One region of the Paenibacillus sp. FSL R5-0766 genome, then DNA from elsewhere that is predicted to be linked to it. Evidence: riboswitches for the same ligand, from Rfam matches in the RefSeq annotation. Region 1 holds a riboswitch; each other region holds the start of a gene.

Evidence for each region. Region 1 has a riboswitch for cyclic di-AMP ahead of MKY66_RS00150 (3D domain-containing protein). Riboswitches for the same ligand answer to the same signal wherever they lie in the genome.
Region 2: it holds a riboswitch for cyclic di-AMP, as region 1 does, so the genes downstream of both, MKY66_RS07180 (hypothetical protein) here and MKY66_RS00150 (3D domain-containing protein) in region 1, are expected to answer to the same signal.
Region 3: it holds a riboswitch for cyclic di-AMP, as region 1 does, so the genes downstream of both, MKY66_RS17465 (3D domain-containing protein) here and MKY66_RS00150 (3D domain-containing protein) in region 1, are expected to answer to the same signal.

What each region holds. Positions count from the first base shown of each region.
Region 1 covers NZ_CP150227.1:30,892-36,950, reverse strand. Annotated here, with positions in the region: gene yabG (sporulation peptidase YabG) at 1-548, opposite strand, end outside; gene rsmA (16S rRNA (adenine(1518)-N(6)/adenine(1519)-N(6))-dimethyltransferase RsmA) at 608-1,510, opposite strand; gene rnmV (ribonuclease M5) at 1,515-2,060, opposite strand; gene MKY66_RS00150 (3D domain-containing protein) at 2,216-3,400, opposite strand; cyclic di-AMP (ydaO/yuaA leader) riboswitch at 3,674-3,927, opposite strand; gene MKY66_RS00145 (TatD family hydrolase) at 4,169-4,939, opposite strand; gene MKY66_RS00140 (HD domain-containing protein) at 5,272-6,059, opposite strand, start outside.
Region 2 covers NZ_CP150227.1:1,618,464-1,624,522, forward strand. Annotated here, with positions in the region: gene urtE (urea ABC transporter ATP-binding subunit UrtE) at 1-398, shown strand, start outside; gene MKY66_RS07155 (hypothetical protein) at 428-1,063, opposite strand; gene MKY66_RS07160 (hypothetical protein) at 1,091-1,294, opposite strand; gene MKY66_RS07165 (urease accessory UreF family protein) at 1,561-2,262, opposite strand; tRNA gene MKY66_RS07170 (tRNA-Leu) at 2,706-2,788, shown strand; gene MKY66_RS07175 (glutathione peroxidase) at 2,938-3,417, opposite strand; cyclic di-AMP (ydaO/yuaA leader) riboswitch at 3,791-3,965, shown strand; gene MKY66_RS07180 (hypothetical protein) at 4,081-4,479, shown strand; gene MKY66_RS07185 (HAD family hydrolase) at 4,607-5,290, shown strand; gene MKY66_RS07190 (Nramp family divalent metal transporter) at 5,427-6,059, opposite strand, start outside.
Region 3 covers NZ_CP150227.1:4,069,089-4,075,147, forward strand. Annotated here, with positions in the region: gene MKY66_RS17440 (DUF4178 domain-containing protein) at 1-352, opposite strand, end outside; gene MKY66_RS17445 (DUF350 domain-containing protein) at 376-777, opposite strand; gene MKY66_RS17450 (PspA/IM30 family protein) at 872-1,543, opposite strand; gene MKY66_RS17455 (hypothetical protein) at 1,655-1,996, opposite strand; gene MKY66_RS17460 (polysaccharide deacetylase family protein) at 2,150-2,941, shown strand; gene MKY66_RS17465 (3D domain-containing protein) at 3,049-3,723, opposite strand; cyclic di-AMP (ydaO/yuaA leader) riboswitch at 3,726-3,922, opposite strand; gene MKY66_RS17470 (amino acid ABC transporter ATP-binding protein) at 4,142-4,864, opposite strand; gene MKY66_RS17475 (ABC transporter substrate-binding protein/permease) at 4,851-6,059, opposite strand, start outside.

The DNA of each region.
Region 1 (6,059 bases):
TGCGAGTTCTTGTAGCTACCAAGACTATATAAGTCATAGGGCTGACGTGTCTTTAACACCCCATCATGACCCGTAATAACTACGATATCCGGACGTACTTTGGGTAATAAGCGGTATAAGGTATCTGCCATTGCCGATTCATGGACATACTGTCCCTCTGCGGGCACACGAAGTTGCTCATAGAGATCCATACTTTTTTTCAAATAGTTCGGATCTCCATCCAGATGAAGCACCTTTCCAGGCATTTCAAAATAAGCCGGTTCCTGCTGGGCAGACCAATCCTGTACCAGACCTTCACGATTCCGCTCAGCCTGTTCCATACGATTCTGCTGCAGACGGGACAGGGTCTGATGTGCTTTAATATGCGCCTGTCTGGTCTTGGCGCTTTGTGGTTCGTAGGGAACCTGTATCAAATCGTCCACCGGGGAATCGGCAATCAGCCGGAACTCAGTCCCTTTAATGACCGCAGCATCCAACTGGAGGCCTTCCACCCGAAAAGTCACATCGCCGCCGTATGACTTCCGAACGACCAAGTCTCCGATATTCATCAACGTAATCACCTCTACCCCATCGTATGGGCAAAGACCCGGTTTGGTTCATTCAAATTTTACAGCGCTTTACGTACCCCTGCTTCCCACATTACGGTGCTGAGTGTGGCATACTCTTGCAGACTCAATGTCTCTCCACGCCGGGACGGTTGAATACCTGCCTGCTCCAGCAGAATGTCTGCCTGTTCCCGGTTCTCCTTTGTGAAGAAACGTGCTTTCAAGTTGTTTGAGATTGTTTTTCTCCGCTGGGCAAAAGAAGCCTGTACCACTTCGAAGTAGTGTGCTTCATCCGGAATCTCCACTGGTGGCTGCTCACGCACTTTCAGCTTAATGACAGCTGATTCCACATTAGGTTGTGGAATGAAGACCGTAGGAGGCACAATACACACAAGTTCCGGCATACTGTAGTACTGAACTGCGATGCTCAGACTACCGTAGTCTTTTGATCCAGGTGCAGCAGCCATGCGTTCAGCCACTTCTTTTTGGATCATGACAACAATGCTGTCTACCGGCAGTTTCTCTTCCAGAAGTTTCATCATGATTGGAGTCGTTACATAATAAGGCAGGTTAGCCACAACACTGACTTTGTCCACGGATGCAAAATCCGTATTAAACAACTCAGCCAGATCAAGCTTCAACACATCCCCATGATGAACACGTACATTTGAATAAGGCTGCATCACTTCTCCCAGGATTGGGATCAAGCGCTGGTCAATCTCTACGGCTGTGACGGGACCGGCTACCCGAGCCAGTCGCTCCGTGAGGGCTCCAATACCAGGCCCGATCTCCAGTGCGCCCTTGGACTCGTCCAGATCGGCTGCATTAACGATTTTGTTCAGTATATTTTGATCGATCAGAAAGTTCTGACCCAGACTTTTCTTAAATGAGAATCCGTGTCTTTGAATAATCTCTTTGGTTCGCTTGGGCGTTGCAATTTCTATCGTCTCTTCCATATCCTTCATATGCTCACATTCCTTCACGTTCAATTTGCGCTAATGCTGTAGAGAACTCTTCCCGTGTAATCTGAAATACACTGAGACGTTTGTGGAACTGCTTACCGTTACAATAACCGATGCCCAGCAGATTGCCCATCTCCATGCGACGTGCAGCAGCCTGCGGATGCACAATAAGTCCTGCCGCGATCAGGTCCTCCCAATCAATCAGGCTCGGAGCACCTTCGTATGAAGTATGTACACGCGCCAGAGCATGACGGATCGCCTCTGGTGAGGCATTCTCCACCCCAATGTCCCCTTTGCGCGTTGCATCGGCTTCCGGAATGAAGGCATGTTTGCAGCCTGGCACCTTGTTCGCAATAATTTTACGAATGCGTTCGCCAGCATGATCCGGATCTGTCAGTACAATGACTCCCCGTCTCTCCTGAGCAAGCGCAATCCGCTTCAGAATGCGTTGGTTGATTGCTGATCCACCTGTTTCTATGGTATCGGCTTCAACGGCCCGACGGATAGCTACCGTATCGTCACGGCCTTCCACCACAATAACTTCTTTTATCATGTTCCATTTCTTCCTTTCTAACGCAAAAAGAAGAGGAATATCCTCTTCTCTGGCAAACGGCGGGGGAGACTGAATTCAGACTCCTCCGCCGCATATTCCGCATGAATCATTCATGCAACTATTTTATAGCATTCCCATTTCAAAGTAAAACGATTTTAGTTCGCTTCCGGCTTCACCGGACCGATCACGTAGACCGTCTTGCCTTTCTTACGTCCAAAATTCAGGGCATGCTTCACACTGTCATAATACACATCAATTTTGTTGCCTTTAATGGCACCGCCTGTATCTTCCGCACGACGGAATCCCAGACCTTCGATATATACCCACCAGCCAATTGGAATGACTTTGGGATCAACCGCAATGGTGCGTCCTTCCGTTACACGAGTACCGGAAGCTGTTTTAGTTCCAATGCCAGGCTCTTCGGAAGAGTAGGCAGTCATGGATACATTTTTTAGTACTTTGGAGTATTTAAAAGAAGTCCCGGATACGGTAATCACTTTGCTGCCCGAGGCAGATGTTTTCTTCGAGTTCGTTGTTGTAGCCTTTTTGGTTGTTGACGTTTGAGCCGATACGGTCTGAATCTCAGGTTCCTTCACGACCGGTTTTGCTTTGGTGCCGACAGCGATCACTTTATCTACACGATTATTAGCGACAGATTTGCCGACCATTTTTTTGGAGACCAATTCTCCATCCTGAAATACCTTTTCGATATGCTGTACAAGTGTGCCTTCTTTGCCGTTCACAACGACACGGTTATCACCTTTGTACAAGCTAGGGTCAGCCGTTTTAATGACTTTGTAAGCGATCGGTTGCTCTACATCCACTGTACGCTTTGTTACGCGCACTACACGGATCTTCATCTCCGCTTTGATCGCAGTTCCAAGCGCTGGATACACTTTATCATTACTTTCAACTTGAATACCTGATTTTTGAATTGCATCTTCTACCGATGAATCGGTTGTATACAGAGTCTTGGTGTCTCCGTCTGCCGTAATGTTAACTGGAACGGCCCGCTCAATAACGATTCGGTCTCCATCTGTAATCGCCCCATTCATGGACATGGATACCTTATCGTGAGGGCTGACTGTGATCGACTGCTCCTCCAGCATTTCCTGAAGCATTCCTGTACGAGTCTCTACCACCTGAGCTTTGCCATCAATAACCAGTGAAATTTGTTTCCCGGCCTGACCGTAAACGACTAACAAGATCATGATTGTAAGCGCAATTGAGAAAATCGCGATCAATGCCATTTGACGCATGTTCTCATGCTTCCACCGCAACGCGAAAGACTTACTGGATGATCGTGACTCATGGGTCTCTTCTGGTTGGAATGTGCCCACTTCTCCGTCCTCCTTCATAGCCTCGCCGTCTAAAGTAATGCATGATGTCTTTGACGTGACTATACCAAATTTTCTACAGAACACAGATTGGACCAACATAATCCGGTTCTGCACCATGAATCAATCTTCGCAACATGATGTCATCCTCCTGAATACCTACCGTATGATGACAATATTTCTTTTATTCAAAAACAAAAAAGCCAAAGAAAGAGTGTAAGAGGAACTCTTTCGTGGCTTCCGAATGATTCTGAATATCGGAAATTCATGCACGAGGTTGCCTCTCTTTTTCCGCTTGCGAGGTTAGCTGTCGGGTTCGGGCGAAAGAGAGCCGCCCTATCTTGGGACACCCGCTCATGGCGGACGCCCTTGAATTCACCCCGAGACCCAAAGAAGAAATCAAATACGGCTTCGCAGTTCCCTTCGCTGCTCTTGGGTCAGCGAACGTTGCGCATCGGCCAAATACACCGATGTTTAAGCCCTATTGGTTCCCCCGCTCTCCGTTAACGGAGACTCAGCGAGACTGATTCATGAAAGTAATGTTGTTTCATCGGAAAGTGTCCCTTTGTTCATCCCCCGAACATCTGTCCAATTTTCCGCACAACAATTCACTGAAAAGATGATATCCTGTTTTGATGCATGTTGTAAAGCGTTGATCAAGTACGTTTTTCTGAATATTTGGTTAAAATATTGTAATATTCTTGATTTATTTGGATCAAAGGGCAAATTACCTCCGCTTACCTGCCTTTTTCACCTCATTTGCTCGTTTTTTTAACGAATCCCAAATCGTTCCATGGCATTTTTGGTTGTTATTGCAGCAATTTCCTCCACCGAAATGCCTTTAATTTCCGCAGCTGCCTCTGCAACCAGACGTACATGCGCTGTCTCATTTCGCTTCCCACGATAAGGGTGAGGTGTCAAATATGGAGCATCTGTTTCAATGAAAAACCGGTCCATAGGAACCTTCTCCAGCACCTCTTTGGGCTGCTTTGCATTTTTGAATGTGATCGGTCCTCCGAAGGAGAGATGGAAGCCCATATCGAGACAACTTTTTGCTGTTTCCCAGCTGCCCGAGAACGAGTGCATCACACCACCAACTTCCCCCGCCTTCTCTTCACGCAAAATTCTTATGATATCCTCATGTGCATCCCGATTATGGATGACAATTGGCATGTTCACTTCACGCGCCAAAGCAATTTGTTGTCGTAATACGCGATGCTGTATTTCTTTTGGTGAAGTATCCCAGTGATAATCCAATCCAATCTCACCGATCGCAACCACTTTTTCATGCTTGCATAAAGATGCAATCCGCTCCAAATCGCCCTCCTGCATTGTGATCGCATCTACGGGATGCCACCCTACAGCTGCATATATAAAGTCATATGTTTCAGCGAGTTTCATTGTGGTTGGAATCGTCTCCCGGTTAAAGCCAATGTTGATCATGCGACCAACTCCTGCATCCACAGCACGCTGAATCATGTCCTCGCGGTCCTCGTCGAATTGTGGTGCATCCAGATGTGTATGTGTGTCGAACAGCATCATGTCTGTATCTCCCTTCATGTCGAAATAACGACTATCTTCTTTTGTAAATTCAATTTGTAAAATTCAATAATTCAATGAACCATACATAAAACATTTTGGGTAATCTGTGTATTACATCATTACGTTTGTTTCTTCACAACTACAATATACAGAAGATATACGGATATTCTGATCTATATATTGATGATTGTACTCATTCTGCCTGCTTGCATTTACAAAATTATGTCGATCTACATATACTCCCCATTAAAGCAGATTACTGTATCATGAAAAATAGCTCTTTTAGAAAGTGTTTTGATATCAAAATTCTTCATCGGATTATACCCACATGATTACAAGAAATAGGGGCGTATATGTGACGGTAATTCGTGAATAATCGCATCCACCTTGTTTTGCGGGTAATACAAATGATGTTTCCCTCGGTGAAGCCCACTGATGGAACGGACAATGTCAGATACTTCTGACAACTCACGTAAATTGTCCTGTCGATCCAGTAGAAGAATCTGCTTATCTGTGGATTCATCCGGACGAAACACATCATACGGATTATCCGAAGGAAAATCAATTTCAAGATCATATTCGGGATCGAGGCCAGCCTGTACAAAAGCTTCCCGAATCTCTTCCATCATTGTCAAGTCGACCTGTTCAAGCTCTACATACTTATATAACTTGCGATCCATAAAACGTTCGCATAACTCACTCAGAACAGTATCGTCCTCCTTGCGCCACTGCGTAAATGCCGTCTGAATTAATGCTTCATCCAACTGCAAATATTCATCTACGGATAATTCCCCTTCAAATAGTTGAGGGAGTGGATCAATCATGAAGCGGAATTGAAAACCATGTTGTAGGAGTGTTTTCGCTCGCTTGAATATTTGCCGCAATATAATTTCAGAACTACGAGTTACCGGATGGAAGTAAATCTGCCAATACATCTGATACCGAGACATTAGGTAATCCTCCACAGCATGCATGCCTGACTCCTTGACTACAATCCGCCCATGATAAGGACGCAGCATCCGAAGGATACGATCAAGGTCAATCGTGCCGTAATTTACACCTGTAAAATAGGCATCCCTGAGCAAATAATCCATTCGGTCTGCATCAAGCGGACTGGTCA
Region 2 (6,059 bases), 1.6 Mb from region 1:
GTCTGGAGACAAGTGCTCCGGGAGTAAAAACGTTCCCGGAGGATGTACTGGCGATGTTTCCAGTGCTTGCGACGATGTATGGACGGCAGGGCGGGGATCTGAGTGGTGGACAGCAGCAACAGTTGGCGTTTGCCCGGGCATTGGCTTCGCGTCCGGGGTTGTTGCTACTTGATGAGCCGACAGAAGGCATCCAGCCTTCTATCGTGGAGGACATTCGGCAGGTTATTTTGCAGCTCAAGGCAAAGGGGAACCTCTCGGTTCTGCTGGTAGAGCAGAGTATTGATTTTGTACGAAGTGCCGCAGATTACATCTATATCATGGACAAAGGAACCATAACCCTGCATGGGACACCGCAAGAACTGGATATGTCGCAGTTTGAACATCATCTCTCCGTATAGTGTAGTTAGTCGGCGAGTGGAGAGAGGTTTCAGGAACGCTTGTCCAGGATATTCGAGTATTTCGGATATAACCGCCGGATGCATTCTGGACAGATGTCGTGGGTAAATTCGGCATGGGTATGCTTCTCCAGATAACTCTCAACGGAGTTCCAATGTTCCTCTTCGTCCTTGATTTGTTTGCAGACGGCGCAAATAGGCAGCAGTCCGCGCAATGTACGCACTTCAGACAATGCCTTCTTCAATTGGTGTTCTGTCTTTCTTTGTTCGGTAATATCCATGTGCGCAATTAAAGTGAGATCGGTATCCAGAATTGAATTCGCATAAGATAGAGGGGTGAGTTCTACACGAAACCACCTCTTTTCGTTGTATACAGTATACACGCAGATGTCATATGTATGATTTCGATTAAAGGGTATTCCGCGTTCTTTCAAATTCTGTGCGACAAGTGCCATGTTAGCGTTTTTGCTTCGTTTTGCCCAGGCTTCCGTCAGATGCAGGTAATGTCTATAACTACTGTGTGTATCCGGGTTTGGTGAGCATTGACCGAGTCCCTGTTGCCAGGCACGGTTACAACTTTGGATAATCCAATTGTGATCAACGATGATGAGCTGGTGACGTATGGACTGGAACGACAGCCTCTCCAGATCGGATGTAACATGTCTCATGGATGAGACCCTCCTTTGGCAGAAATCTTATCTCAGTTCATCTGGAATATCCAAAATATCAGCGACCAGGTGCCTGAATCGGGTTGCTTTGCGTGTGCCGTGAATAAGATTGGATAAACGATAGGGTGGGATGCCATGCTGTTCACAAAAGGTCTTCTGGTCCACTTGAAGTTCGGTTAGCCGTCGTTTGATGGCCCATCCGAACGGAGTAACTGGTTTCTTCTTGTTCAAAAGGGTTCACCCCTGGTTAGAATGTAGTATTCAGCCGCCCTTTCTTCATGTAGAATATATAGAAATGCGAGCTGTATGTTTCATTATATACGTAAATTCGTCATCTAACAATTAAAAAAGACGGAAAAAAGTGTATTTTGTGATGATAAATGGCGTAAATACGTAAATGAAACAAATAAAATGACAAAAAACACGTCGGCAAGGAGGTTGCCGCGTGTTTTTTAGTTTGTTTGAATGAAGGGGAGCAGGTATGAGGAGGAAGAGGATTAGGCCCTGTAGGCATGAAGTCCAGCTCCGAGCATATGGAAACTGGGGAAAAACGATTTCATGGACATCGAGGTTGGCTGTGCCAGTCCATCCGCAGCCGAGGCGCTGACGGTCTTCCATTCATTCTCCAGATCTGTGGCCAGGCGGACCATCAGATCCTTGGTTGTATCATTGTTCAGGGGAATGACTTTGGAGGCTTCGGTTATGCAGGCATTCATGGCTGAATGCAGGTAACCAAGGACCGCCTCCTCGACCGGGATGTCGAGGTGGTGGTTAATCCAGGCGTGAACAGTCGAGAGGCAACCAACCGAATCGTATTTGGCAAAGATCTGTTCGAGCTGGCTGAATTCAATCCAGGGGTGCAGAGCGCGTGCAAGTCTGATTAATCGTTTACCCATCGCGGCAGCTTGTTTTCTGAGATCTCCAGGGGTTCGCTGAACATGGACGAGCTTGTCGATCAGAGCTATCCGCCATGTATCCTTGTGATCTGCTGCGGTATAGATGCCTTTAATGGCCATACCTTCAAGACGAACAATGCTGGGATGCAACTGACAACGCATGAATGATTCGAGATCTTCAGCATTACGAATGGTACCCTCCCTGATGTGGATATCCATGCCGAAGGAATGGGTGAACCCTCCGACCTGAATAGAGGAATCAAGCAGTTTGACATAATCGAGCAGCTTATTCCCACGGTTCACAATCATTCGCCTCCTGTGTTCGTTAAATGTCACTTAAAGTGACATTTGTATTCCTTTTTGTTTGCTTTGTGTTTGGAAATCCGAATTATATGATAGTTATCATCCCATAAATGTCCGCTTTTTGTCAATAGTATCCGTGAATATTAATGGATTAAATCTATAATTTAATATTGTGTTATTTTATATAACTTATTGTGTTATTTATATGGCGAAGTGCAGGGTGGACTATATATAAGGAAGGACTATATATAAATGAATCAACAAGATCGGCTCTTACCGAAAAAGAGGGGATTAAATCTAATCATATGCAGTTCATGGGTAAAGATGACGAGATTATGCGATTTTTGATGAAAATACCTAGCTGAAAAAGAAGTATTAAATAATACTTTACTTTTGGTTCTGAACCCGGTATAATCAATTCTGTTGCCGATTATTTACGACATGCGGTCGTGGTGGAATGGCAGACACGCTATCTTGAGGGGGTAGTGGGCGTATGCCCGTGGAGGTTCGAGTCCTCTCGACCGCATCATATGAACGATTAAAAAGAAGCTTTCCATTAATGGAAAGCTTCTTTTTTTGTCTTTTTGAACAGTTTGACATCAAAGTTGAGAAAAAAAAGGCCATCCATTACCGGGGAAATGGTGCTCTACCTTCCGGCTACGGGTGGCCAATGTATTATTTTTGCAGCAAGTTTTTGATATCTTCTTCAATCTTGTCAGGTGTTGTTTTGGGAGCATAACGTTTGATTACCTGTCCGTTCTGATCCACAAGGAATTTGGTGAAATTCCATTTGATTGCTTTGGAGCCGAGCAGGCCAGGAGCTTCTGTGCTAAGGTGTTGGAAAAGAGGGTGAGCGCTTGAGCCGTTCACATCAATTTTCTCAAACATAGGGAAGCTTACGCCATAATTCATCTGACAGAACTCGGCAATATCGTCGGAAGATCCTTTTTCCTGTGCAAACTGGTTGCTTGGGAAACCAAGAACTTCAAATGGAGCATCTTGAAACTTGTCTTGCAGTTCTTGCAGTCCTTTGAATTGAGGGGTAAGGCCGCATGAGCTTGCCGTATTCACGATCAGTAACACTTTGTCACGGTAGTTGGACATTTCAACTTCTTGACCGCGAAGGGTATTCACTTTGTAATCGTAGACTGTCATCTAAATCGCCTCCATTTATTTACTCTTATATCTTCTATTATATTGGTTACAATTAAATATTGCAAAACTAATATGGTGTTAAAAGAATCAAAACAGGCAAGTTGTGCAGAATACGTGAATGAATTGGGATGTGATTATCGTTAGAGTGAGAATTAGATAGCCTTGAAGAGATAGATAGAGTATAACTTTGTTGTAAGCGTTATTATGGATGGGAATTGGCAAAAATCTGCCGATTCGGTGATCTGGGCGGACTTTACACCGACATGGCACGGGTGTATGATTCATTACGTAATTTCAATTTAAACTAAAATTGTACTTGAAAAACGAAACAAACGATAATATCGCTCGATCTTATCCTTAAGATATACGAACGATGTTTTAATCGCTGAGTTTCCATTCATTGATGAATGGGAAACGGGGGAACCAACGGAATGTGCTGTCCAGGACAGTGGCATTCATGGGGTGAATTTTCCGGTGACAGCCGGAAATAGGGCGACTCTCGCGCCCGAATCCGTCAGCTAACCTCGTAAGCGTTAAAGGGAGAGGCAACAAGCCGTACGCTGGTTCATGGTGTTTTCGCCATGGATTATTTAAGAAGCGTTCGGGAGGCCTTGGTCCCCCACGCTTCTTTTTTGTTGTCTTTTCACACCAAGGGAGGAACGAATGATGGATACTGAGATGATCTTAGTGACTGCTCCAAATGAAGCAGGACGCAAATTTATTAAATTGCTGATGTATAAAAAAATGCCGTTTGCCGTTCTAACCAACAGTGCAGGGGAAGAGCGCAGACTCCGTAGAATCGGAGTAGAACATGTCATTCGCATGAACACGGCTGCAGCTCAAAAATGGTTTTTGCCGCAGGGCAGCGTAGGCAACGTGTTTATTTTCGAGAACAGCCTGAATCTGACCTGTCGTTATTTACAGATCTGCCGTTCATGGACATCGAAATCCCTGTGCGTGATTACGGAGCAGAGTCATCCTAAGGGCATCTATCGGGGCATGGGCGCAGACCGGATTGTATATTCGCTCAATGGGGAAGTTGGCTTTCTCCTCAATGGTTAATGCCATAGCTTGTGATTGCTCAGGTGTAAGGTGCCTGTTATAATTGAATGTATCGATAAACGGAAGTTTGAGGAGACTCATGCATGATGGTGAGTCTTCTTTGTTATGCTTACAAGGAGGAATTGGCGTGCCGGATGTAGGTGGATTGAAATGGTTGTTTTTTGATGTTGGAGATACGCTGGTGGATGAATGGGAGCCGGTTGATGATATTATCGGACAGTTCGTCCGCGAAGCCTGTGCATTGGGGTATCCGGTGAAGATTGAGGCGGTACGCGAACTGTTCGCGAACTGTTACCAGAAATATGAGCAATGGCCTATGAGAGTGGCGATTCGCACATTCGTTGAAGACGAGGGACACCAGAAACAGATTCAGGACAAGCTGAAGTTTCAAAAAGATCTTGAACGTCCTTTTCCTTCAGCGGATTCTGTTCTTCAGCAGCTGTCACGGCATTATCACATTGGCATTATTGCCAATCAGAGTCCTGGAACGGAAGAGAGACTGGAGAGTTACGGCTTGCGGAAGTATGTTGATGTTCTGGCCTGCTCGGCTGAAGAAGGAGTGTCCAAGCCAGACCCTGAGTTATACGCTGTAGCCTTGAAGCAGGCCGGTTGTGAACCGGAGGAAGCCGTCATGATCGGCGATCGGATCGATAACGACATTATACCTGCACGGAAGCTGGGCATGCGTACGATTCGAATTATGCAGGGTTACGGAAGATTCCAACCAGATCTATCGGATGACCAACGTGCGGATTGGACTGTTGATTCATTGGATCAACTCCTGCCGTTACTGATACCAAATCAGGTTTAGATGATTGTTTATTGGAGTTTGAGTTTTACTATAAAAGGAAACACCTTGCTGTATTGCAACAATAAAGGCTGATTAACCTGGGTATAGAATACCGGAGTTGATCAGCCTTTTTAGTATTTAGTCGATAAGAACGAGATTAGAATAACCGAATCGTCTGAATGATCAGATATACATTCAACACAACGATAACAGCTGCAATGAACCATGAGATGATTTTGAGCCACAATTTGTTGGCGAATGCACCCATGCTTTTTTTATCACTCGTGAACATCACCAGGGGAATTACAGCAAAGGGCAATTGAAGAGACAGCACGACCTGGCTCAAAATGAGCAGTTCTTCTGTGCCGTGTTCTCCTGCAATCGCTGTGACAATTACCGCTGGGATGATGGCGATCAGACGTGTGACCAGTCTGCGCAGCCAAGCCGGAATTCGAATGTTCAGGAAACCTTCCATAACGATCTGCCCAGCGAGTGTACCTGTAAGGGTAGAGTTCTGACCTGATGCTAACAGCGCCACACCGAACAAGATACTTGCAACCGTAGTACCTAATAGAGGTGTCAGCAGATGATAGGCATCAGCGATCTCAGCAACCTGCGTCATACCAGCACTGTGAAATACAGCTGCAGATACAATCAGGATGGCTGCATTGATGAACAGGGCCAGTGTCAGCGCGATTGTAGAATCCATGGTCGAGTACCGAATGGCTTCTTTTTTGCCCTGTGGGGTCTGTTCGATCTGACGGGTCTGCACAATGGAAGAATGCAGGTA
Region 3 (6,059 bases), 3.0 Mb from region 1:
TACCTGCCGTTGATACCATGCCTCCATACTCTTCCTCCAGATGAAATGCGCGTCCATCCAGGTCCAGCAATGTGGGCACCTCATCAGGTGCATCAAGCCTGCCATCAATTGGTGTATATAGGGCGTAACGTGTGAGTTCACGTTCTTCGATATGCAAATATCGAAATGCGGTACCATCCTGCAGCGTGAGCACAACTGCATTTCGAGCACGATTTTGTACCCGACCAACGACTTCATAAGTGACCAGAGAAACCTCACAGATATCACCAGGTGCAAGCTGAAGCATCGTTTTCTCTGCCTGCGGTGGTTCAGGTTTTGTTAGTATTCCTTTAATTCGTTTCCATACACTCATGAGAATTACTCCTGTTCCTTATCTTATAAACAAGCTGCAATAATCAGTGCGCCCACGATATGTAAAGCGCCAGAGAACAACCCGTATCCTGTCTTCCCTTGCTGAATTCCCGTATCCAGATCCAGATTGGCCCATTTGCGAATCATAAAGTGTACAACACTCTCCAGAATCAACAAAATGATAAAGGATACAACGGAGACCAGCAATGCCTCTCCAAGATGACCAGCTGTAGAAATGGACGTAGCGAGTACATACCCTTGTGCAAATAATTTCATCACCATACGTGTGGTTACTGCCATATTGCCAGCCTTAACTTCAGCAAAATCCTTATATTTCGTGAACAGTGAATCTACATACATCAAGACAAACAGCAAAACCGAACCAGATCCGGTCCAGACCAACATCGCCAAAATATTCAAATCCATTTACACAGCCCCCACATATCAACATGAACCGCATTTAAAAGCGAAGGAGAAATGCTCTTCTCCTCCGCTGGTTAACCCTGCTGACAACAAGGTATTAGTTCTTATTATCGTACTGTTTCATCAATGCTGCGAGTTCGTCTTCAACAGCCTGATCTTTACCCAACTTCTCGAACTCTTCATCCAAAGATTTTCCTTTGGAAGACATTTCGTTACTTGCTTCTGCCTGTGCTTCCATCTGCATCATTTTCTCTTCCATACGCTTCATACCAGCACTTGCAGTATCAGAGCCAAACCCATTCAACGCTTTGTTGATTTCCGTTTGGGCTTTTGCTGCATTGTAACGGGCTACCAGTGTTTCACGTTTGTTCTTCATTTGAGTCAGTTGCTTACGCATCTCGTCGAGCTTGCCACGCAGGTTATCTGCAGAAGCCTTGTTTTGGTCATAGCTGGTTTTATACTCAGCCATCTTCTCTTCAGCAGCCTTTTTCTCTTCCAGAGCACGTCGAGCCAAATCCAGATTCTGAGCACGTGCCGCCGTATGCGCCTGCTCTTCGCGTTTCTTCACAAGAGCTTCCTGCTCTTCGAATAACTGCTTGAATTTCTTCTCAATGGCGATTTGTTGAGCTACTGCTTTCTCCGCATCTTCCAAATCCTCTTGCATGTCACGGATATATTGGTCCGTCATCTTGATTGGATCTTCCGCCTTGTCAATAATGGCGTTGATGTTAGACATGGTTAGATCACGCAAACGTTTGAAAATGGACATTATGTTATTCCTCCTAGTCGATATTACATCGTATATAAACATACATACGTAACAATCTGCAACTCGTTTCAATTTTAGCAAATAAAATCAAAACATTCGATGGCTCTTACGTCAGGAAGATCGTTTATCTTTGTTCAGATGGTCTTCCATTAACCTCTCTGCAGTCTGCACGATTTCGTCGATCTGCATCCGCGTGATGGAATCAAAATGAATCCCCATGATCACCGTAACGGTTACTTTCAGCTGCTGGGCAGCCTTCCGGGCAAGCCGCTCACACAGTTCTTGTTCCTTATGACCGGGAATATGTACCGTGGTCCCGCATACGCGCTCATGATCCACATAGAATGTGGCTGCGGCGCCAATATGCGCCTTTCCTCCGGTAACGAGAAAAACCTTATCTTCTCCTGCTTCAATCACCTGTAAACGTATAGATTTCAAATCATATGTACTCATACCCATCCACCTATCCTTTTCTATATGTTATATATGGAGGAATTATGGCTTTCATGAGCTACATCGGCAATGAAAATTCTCACACTACGCATAACTTATGGATACCCCGGGCATACCAAAGAGAACGTCATTTTGGAAAAGGAGGCCGTTATTATGCGCGTACGCCTCATTATGCTGATGGTTATCGTTATTTTTCTCGGAGGATATCATGCTCCAGTTTCATCGCGGGATGTTTCAAGCCCGCCAAGTGAATCCGTATCAGGTTCGGATTCTGCGGAAGAAGAACAACTGACATTGGGACAGTTACGTCAAAAATATGCCGATACGTTCAAAACCAATGGTCCTTCAACCAAGAAGGTTGCGCTGACTTTTGATGATGTACCTGATCCACGATTTACTCCACAAGTGCTGGATGTATTGAAGAAATACAATGTCAGAGCTACATTCTTCATCGTGGGTAGTCGTGCTGAGAAACATCCGGATCTGGTGAAACGCATCGTTAAGGAAGGGCATATGGTTGGTAATCACAGCTACAATCATCCTGAATTCAGTAAGCTGTCGATGAATGCTTTTCGCAAACAAATTTTACATACCGGGGATATTATTCGACGTTTGGCGGGATATACGCCCAAGATGATTCGGCCACCTTATGGAGACATTAATGAAGAACAGCTGAGATGGGCTGCCAAACAACACTATAGCATTGTGAACTGGAACGTAGACTCTCTGGACTGGAAAGGACTTTCAAAGGAACAGGTGAAAGATAACATCCTGTCGGCCGTAAAACCAGGCTCCATCGTTCTGCAACATGCTGGAGGCGGTGTAGGATCGAACCTGAACGGCACGATTGAGGCTTTGCCTGAAATCATTGAGGAATTGCAAAAGCGTGGATATGAACTCGTCACCTTGGACGAAATGCTGGGGTTGCCAAAGGCCATAGATTAAGCTGACCGTGATAGCAAAATAAATGAGAATATTAAAAGGGTGCTGTTCAATCGCAAATTAGCGACTAGCAGACACCCTGTTTGAATTCGTTAGATGTAATTTATTTTCTACTTCAGAATATACAGCTCGATATCCTGGAAACCAAATTTGCTTACGGACTGTTTGCTACCCGGGATAAAGATATCAATCCGGTGACCCTTGATTGCACCGCCCACATCACGCGCGGTGGCTACAAAAGCCTGTTTTGGCAATCCTGGATGGCTGTGACCAGTTACCAGTACTTTGGTTCCGAGTGGAATTACACTTGGATCAACTGCAATCGTACCCAGTTCAAGGTCATTTCCGAAATAATCGACTGCACCCCAGCCTCCATTTTCAGACGGATCTGCAGAGTATGCCGTTGCTTTCACGTTCACAGCTTTGCTGTAATCGAATGTTTTACCCCAGGCCTGAACCACTTTGTTATCTGCGTTAACGTCCAAGCTTGCTGTGTTAACCGTTTTGGCTTGGGTCTTGCTCTCCGTCGCCGCAGCGGCTGCTACATTGTTTGCCTTACCGGGAATCGTAATTTTCAAACCACCATAAATGTTGTAAGGTGAAATGTCGTTGTTTGCTTTAACCAACGTGTTGAGTGCTACTCCATATTGTTTTGATAAGGTGTAGAAGGTATCCCCTTCTTTGGCCACATGAACTGAATCGGCGTGAGCCGGAACGGCTTGAATGAGCATTGCTGTTGTCATTAATGCTACTGCTGTTTTGGCTATACGTTTCTTGTTAATCATGGTCTTCCTCCCTCATTGTGCCTGCGAAGTTAGTTGTCGGATTCGGATGAAGAGCCCACCCTATAGGTTCTTCATTACATTTGAGACGTTATGTACCCCTAATTCACCCCAAGCAGTGTGCTGTAGATCTTCCCCCTGCACAATCTGCATCGTTACATCCCCCGCACTCCCTGTCCGGAAGTTTCGGCAGAGTTCAATATATCACAATTTTGTAACCTGAACTTGTAGTAATTCTTACCAAATGGTTTTTAGCATGTAAGCATATGTAAGAATACTGGATAATTCAGAAAAGTTGGCGAACCGACTTCTTTATATTTGGTAACAGAATAGTTACTTTTCCGAATGCAAACATGATTATTATCCATAAAAAATAGCGTTACCGACTCGAAGTCAGTAACGCTATTTTCGATCACTTCGTTTAAAGTACTTTCGCAAGAAAATCACGTGTACGTGAATTTTTCGGTGCTCCAAATACCTCATCAGGTGTTCCCTCTTCTACAATAACCCCGCCATCCATGAACAGGATCCGGTCTCCCACTTCACGTGCAAAACCCATCTCATGTGTCACGATGACCATGGTCATCCCGCCTTCTGCAAGACGTTTCATGACATCCAGCACTTCACCGACCATCTCGGGGTCCAGTGCCGAAGTAGGCTCGTCAAACAGCATAACATGCGGCTGCATAGCCAATGCTCTTGCAATGGCGATCCGCTGCTTCTGTCCACCGGACAGCTGATTCGGGAATGTATCTTTTTTATCGTACAAGCCCACAGTGTTAAGCAGATCAGCAGCAATTTTCTCCGCTTCCTGCGTGGATTGTTTCTTCACTTTAATCGGAGCAATCGTGATGTTTTGCTGTACGGTTTTGTGTGGGAACAGGTTGAAATGCTGGAACACCATGCCCATTTTTTCCCGAGTTGCATTAATGTTGTGCTTGGGGTCCGTAATTGACACACCTTCAAAATCGATTTCACCTGATGTAGGTTGTTCCAAGAGGTTCAGACAACGCAAGAATGTACTTTTACCTGAACCGGAAGGACCGATAACCACGACAACCTCGCCTTTGCCAATCGTCACGTTAATGCCCTTAAGCACATCGTTATTACCATAAGATTTGTGTAATTGTCTAACGTCTATCACTTGCACTCAACTTCCTTTCCAGTCGTCCCAGCAGCTTGGACAAAATGAACGTCATTACAAAGTAGATGGCTGCTGCAATCAAAAATGGACTCAAGCCTTGGTACGTAATGTTTTTGACCACACTTGCCTGATACATAATGTCCACCATACCGATAACGGAGATAATGGAGGATTCTTTGATGATGGTTATGAATTCATTACCGATCGCCGGTAATACAGCTTTGAATGCCTGTGGCAATATGATATAACGCATCGCGGCGCCTCTTCCCATACCTAGGGAACGAGCTGCCTCCAACTGACCACGATCCACACCTTGGATACCCGCACGGAAAATCTCTGCCAGATACGCACCACTATTGATGGAAAGTGTGATAATACCCGCTTGCAGGGGACTAAAATTAATACCAAATGTCAAGGCCAATCCGTAATAGATTATCATCAATTGCACTAACATTGGAGTACCACGAATGACTTCGACATACGCTGTTCCAATCCAACGCAGAATGGCTACATCATGCAGACGGAACAAACAGATGATCAGTCCGATAATAACCCCAAATATTACACCAAGTGCAGATAACAGGAGCGTGTATCCTACACCTGTTGCATAGAAGCTCTTGTATTGCCAGAACACTTCAATTATATTTTGTGATTTGTTCACTTTATCAGCCATCAGGAGACTGGCGTCTGTGACCATTTGTTCGATCTTATTTTCACTTTTCAATCGTTCGAGCGTTCCATTTACCGCACTTAGCAACTCTGTATTACCTTTACGGATTCCAATTGCTGCTTCTACCTGTTCTTCATCAGGAACAGCAGGAGCAAGTGCAATCACATCGTCCAGATATCCCGCAGCAACGGTATCTTCAACGATTGCTGCATTTATACGATTCGTTTGCAACTGCAACACAATATCAGATATTTTATCAAGCGCAGTAAGCTTCGCTCCAGGGATATTCTGTCCAATTGTCTCTTGAATGGAACCCTTCTGCACCCCTATTTTTTCATTTTCCAGTTCTGCCATCGTCGGATATTTGTCTTTATCCGCACTGCGAACCATGATTACTTGTTTAGACTTGTAATAGGTGTCGGAAAAATCAATACTTTGCTTCCGCTCATCGGTTGGTGTCATGCCCGAGATGACCAGATCCACACGGCCACTCTGCAATGCAGGCAGGAGTCCGTCGAAGCCCAT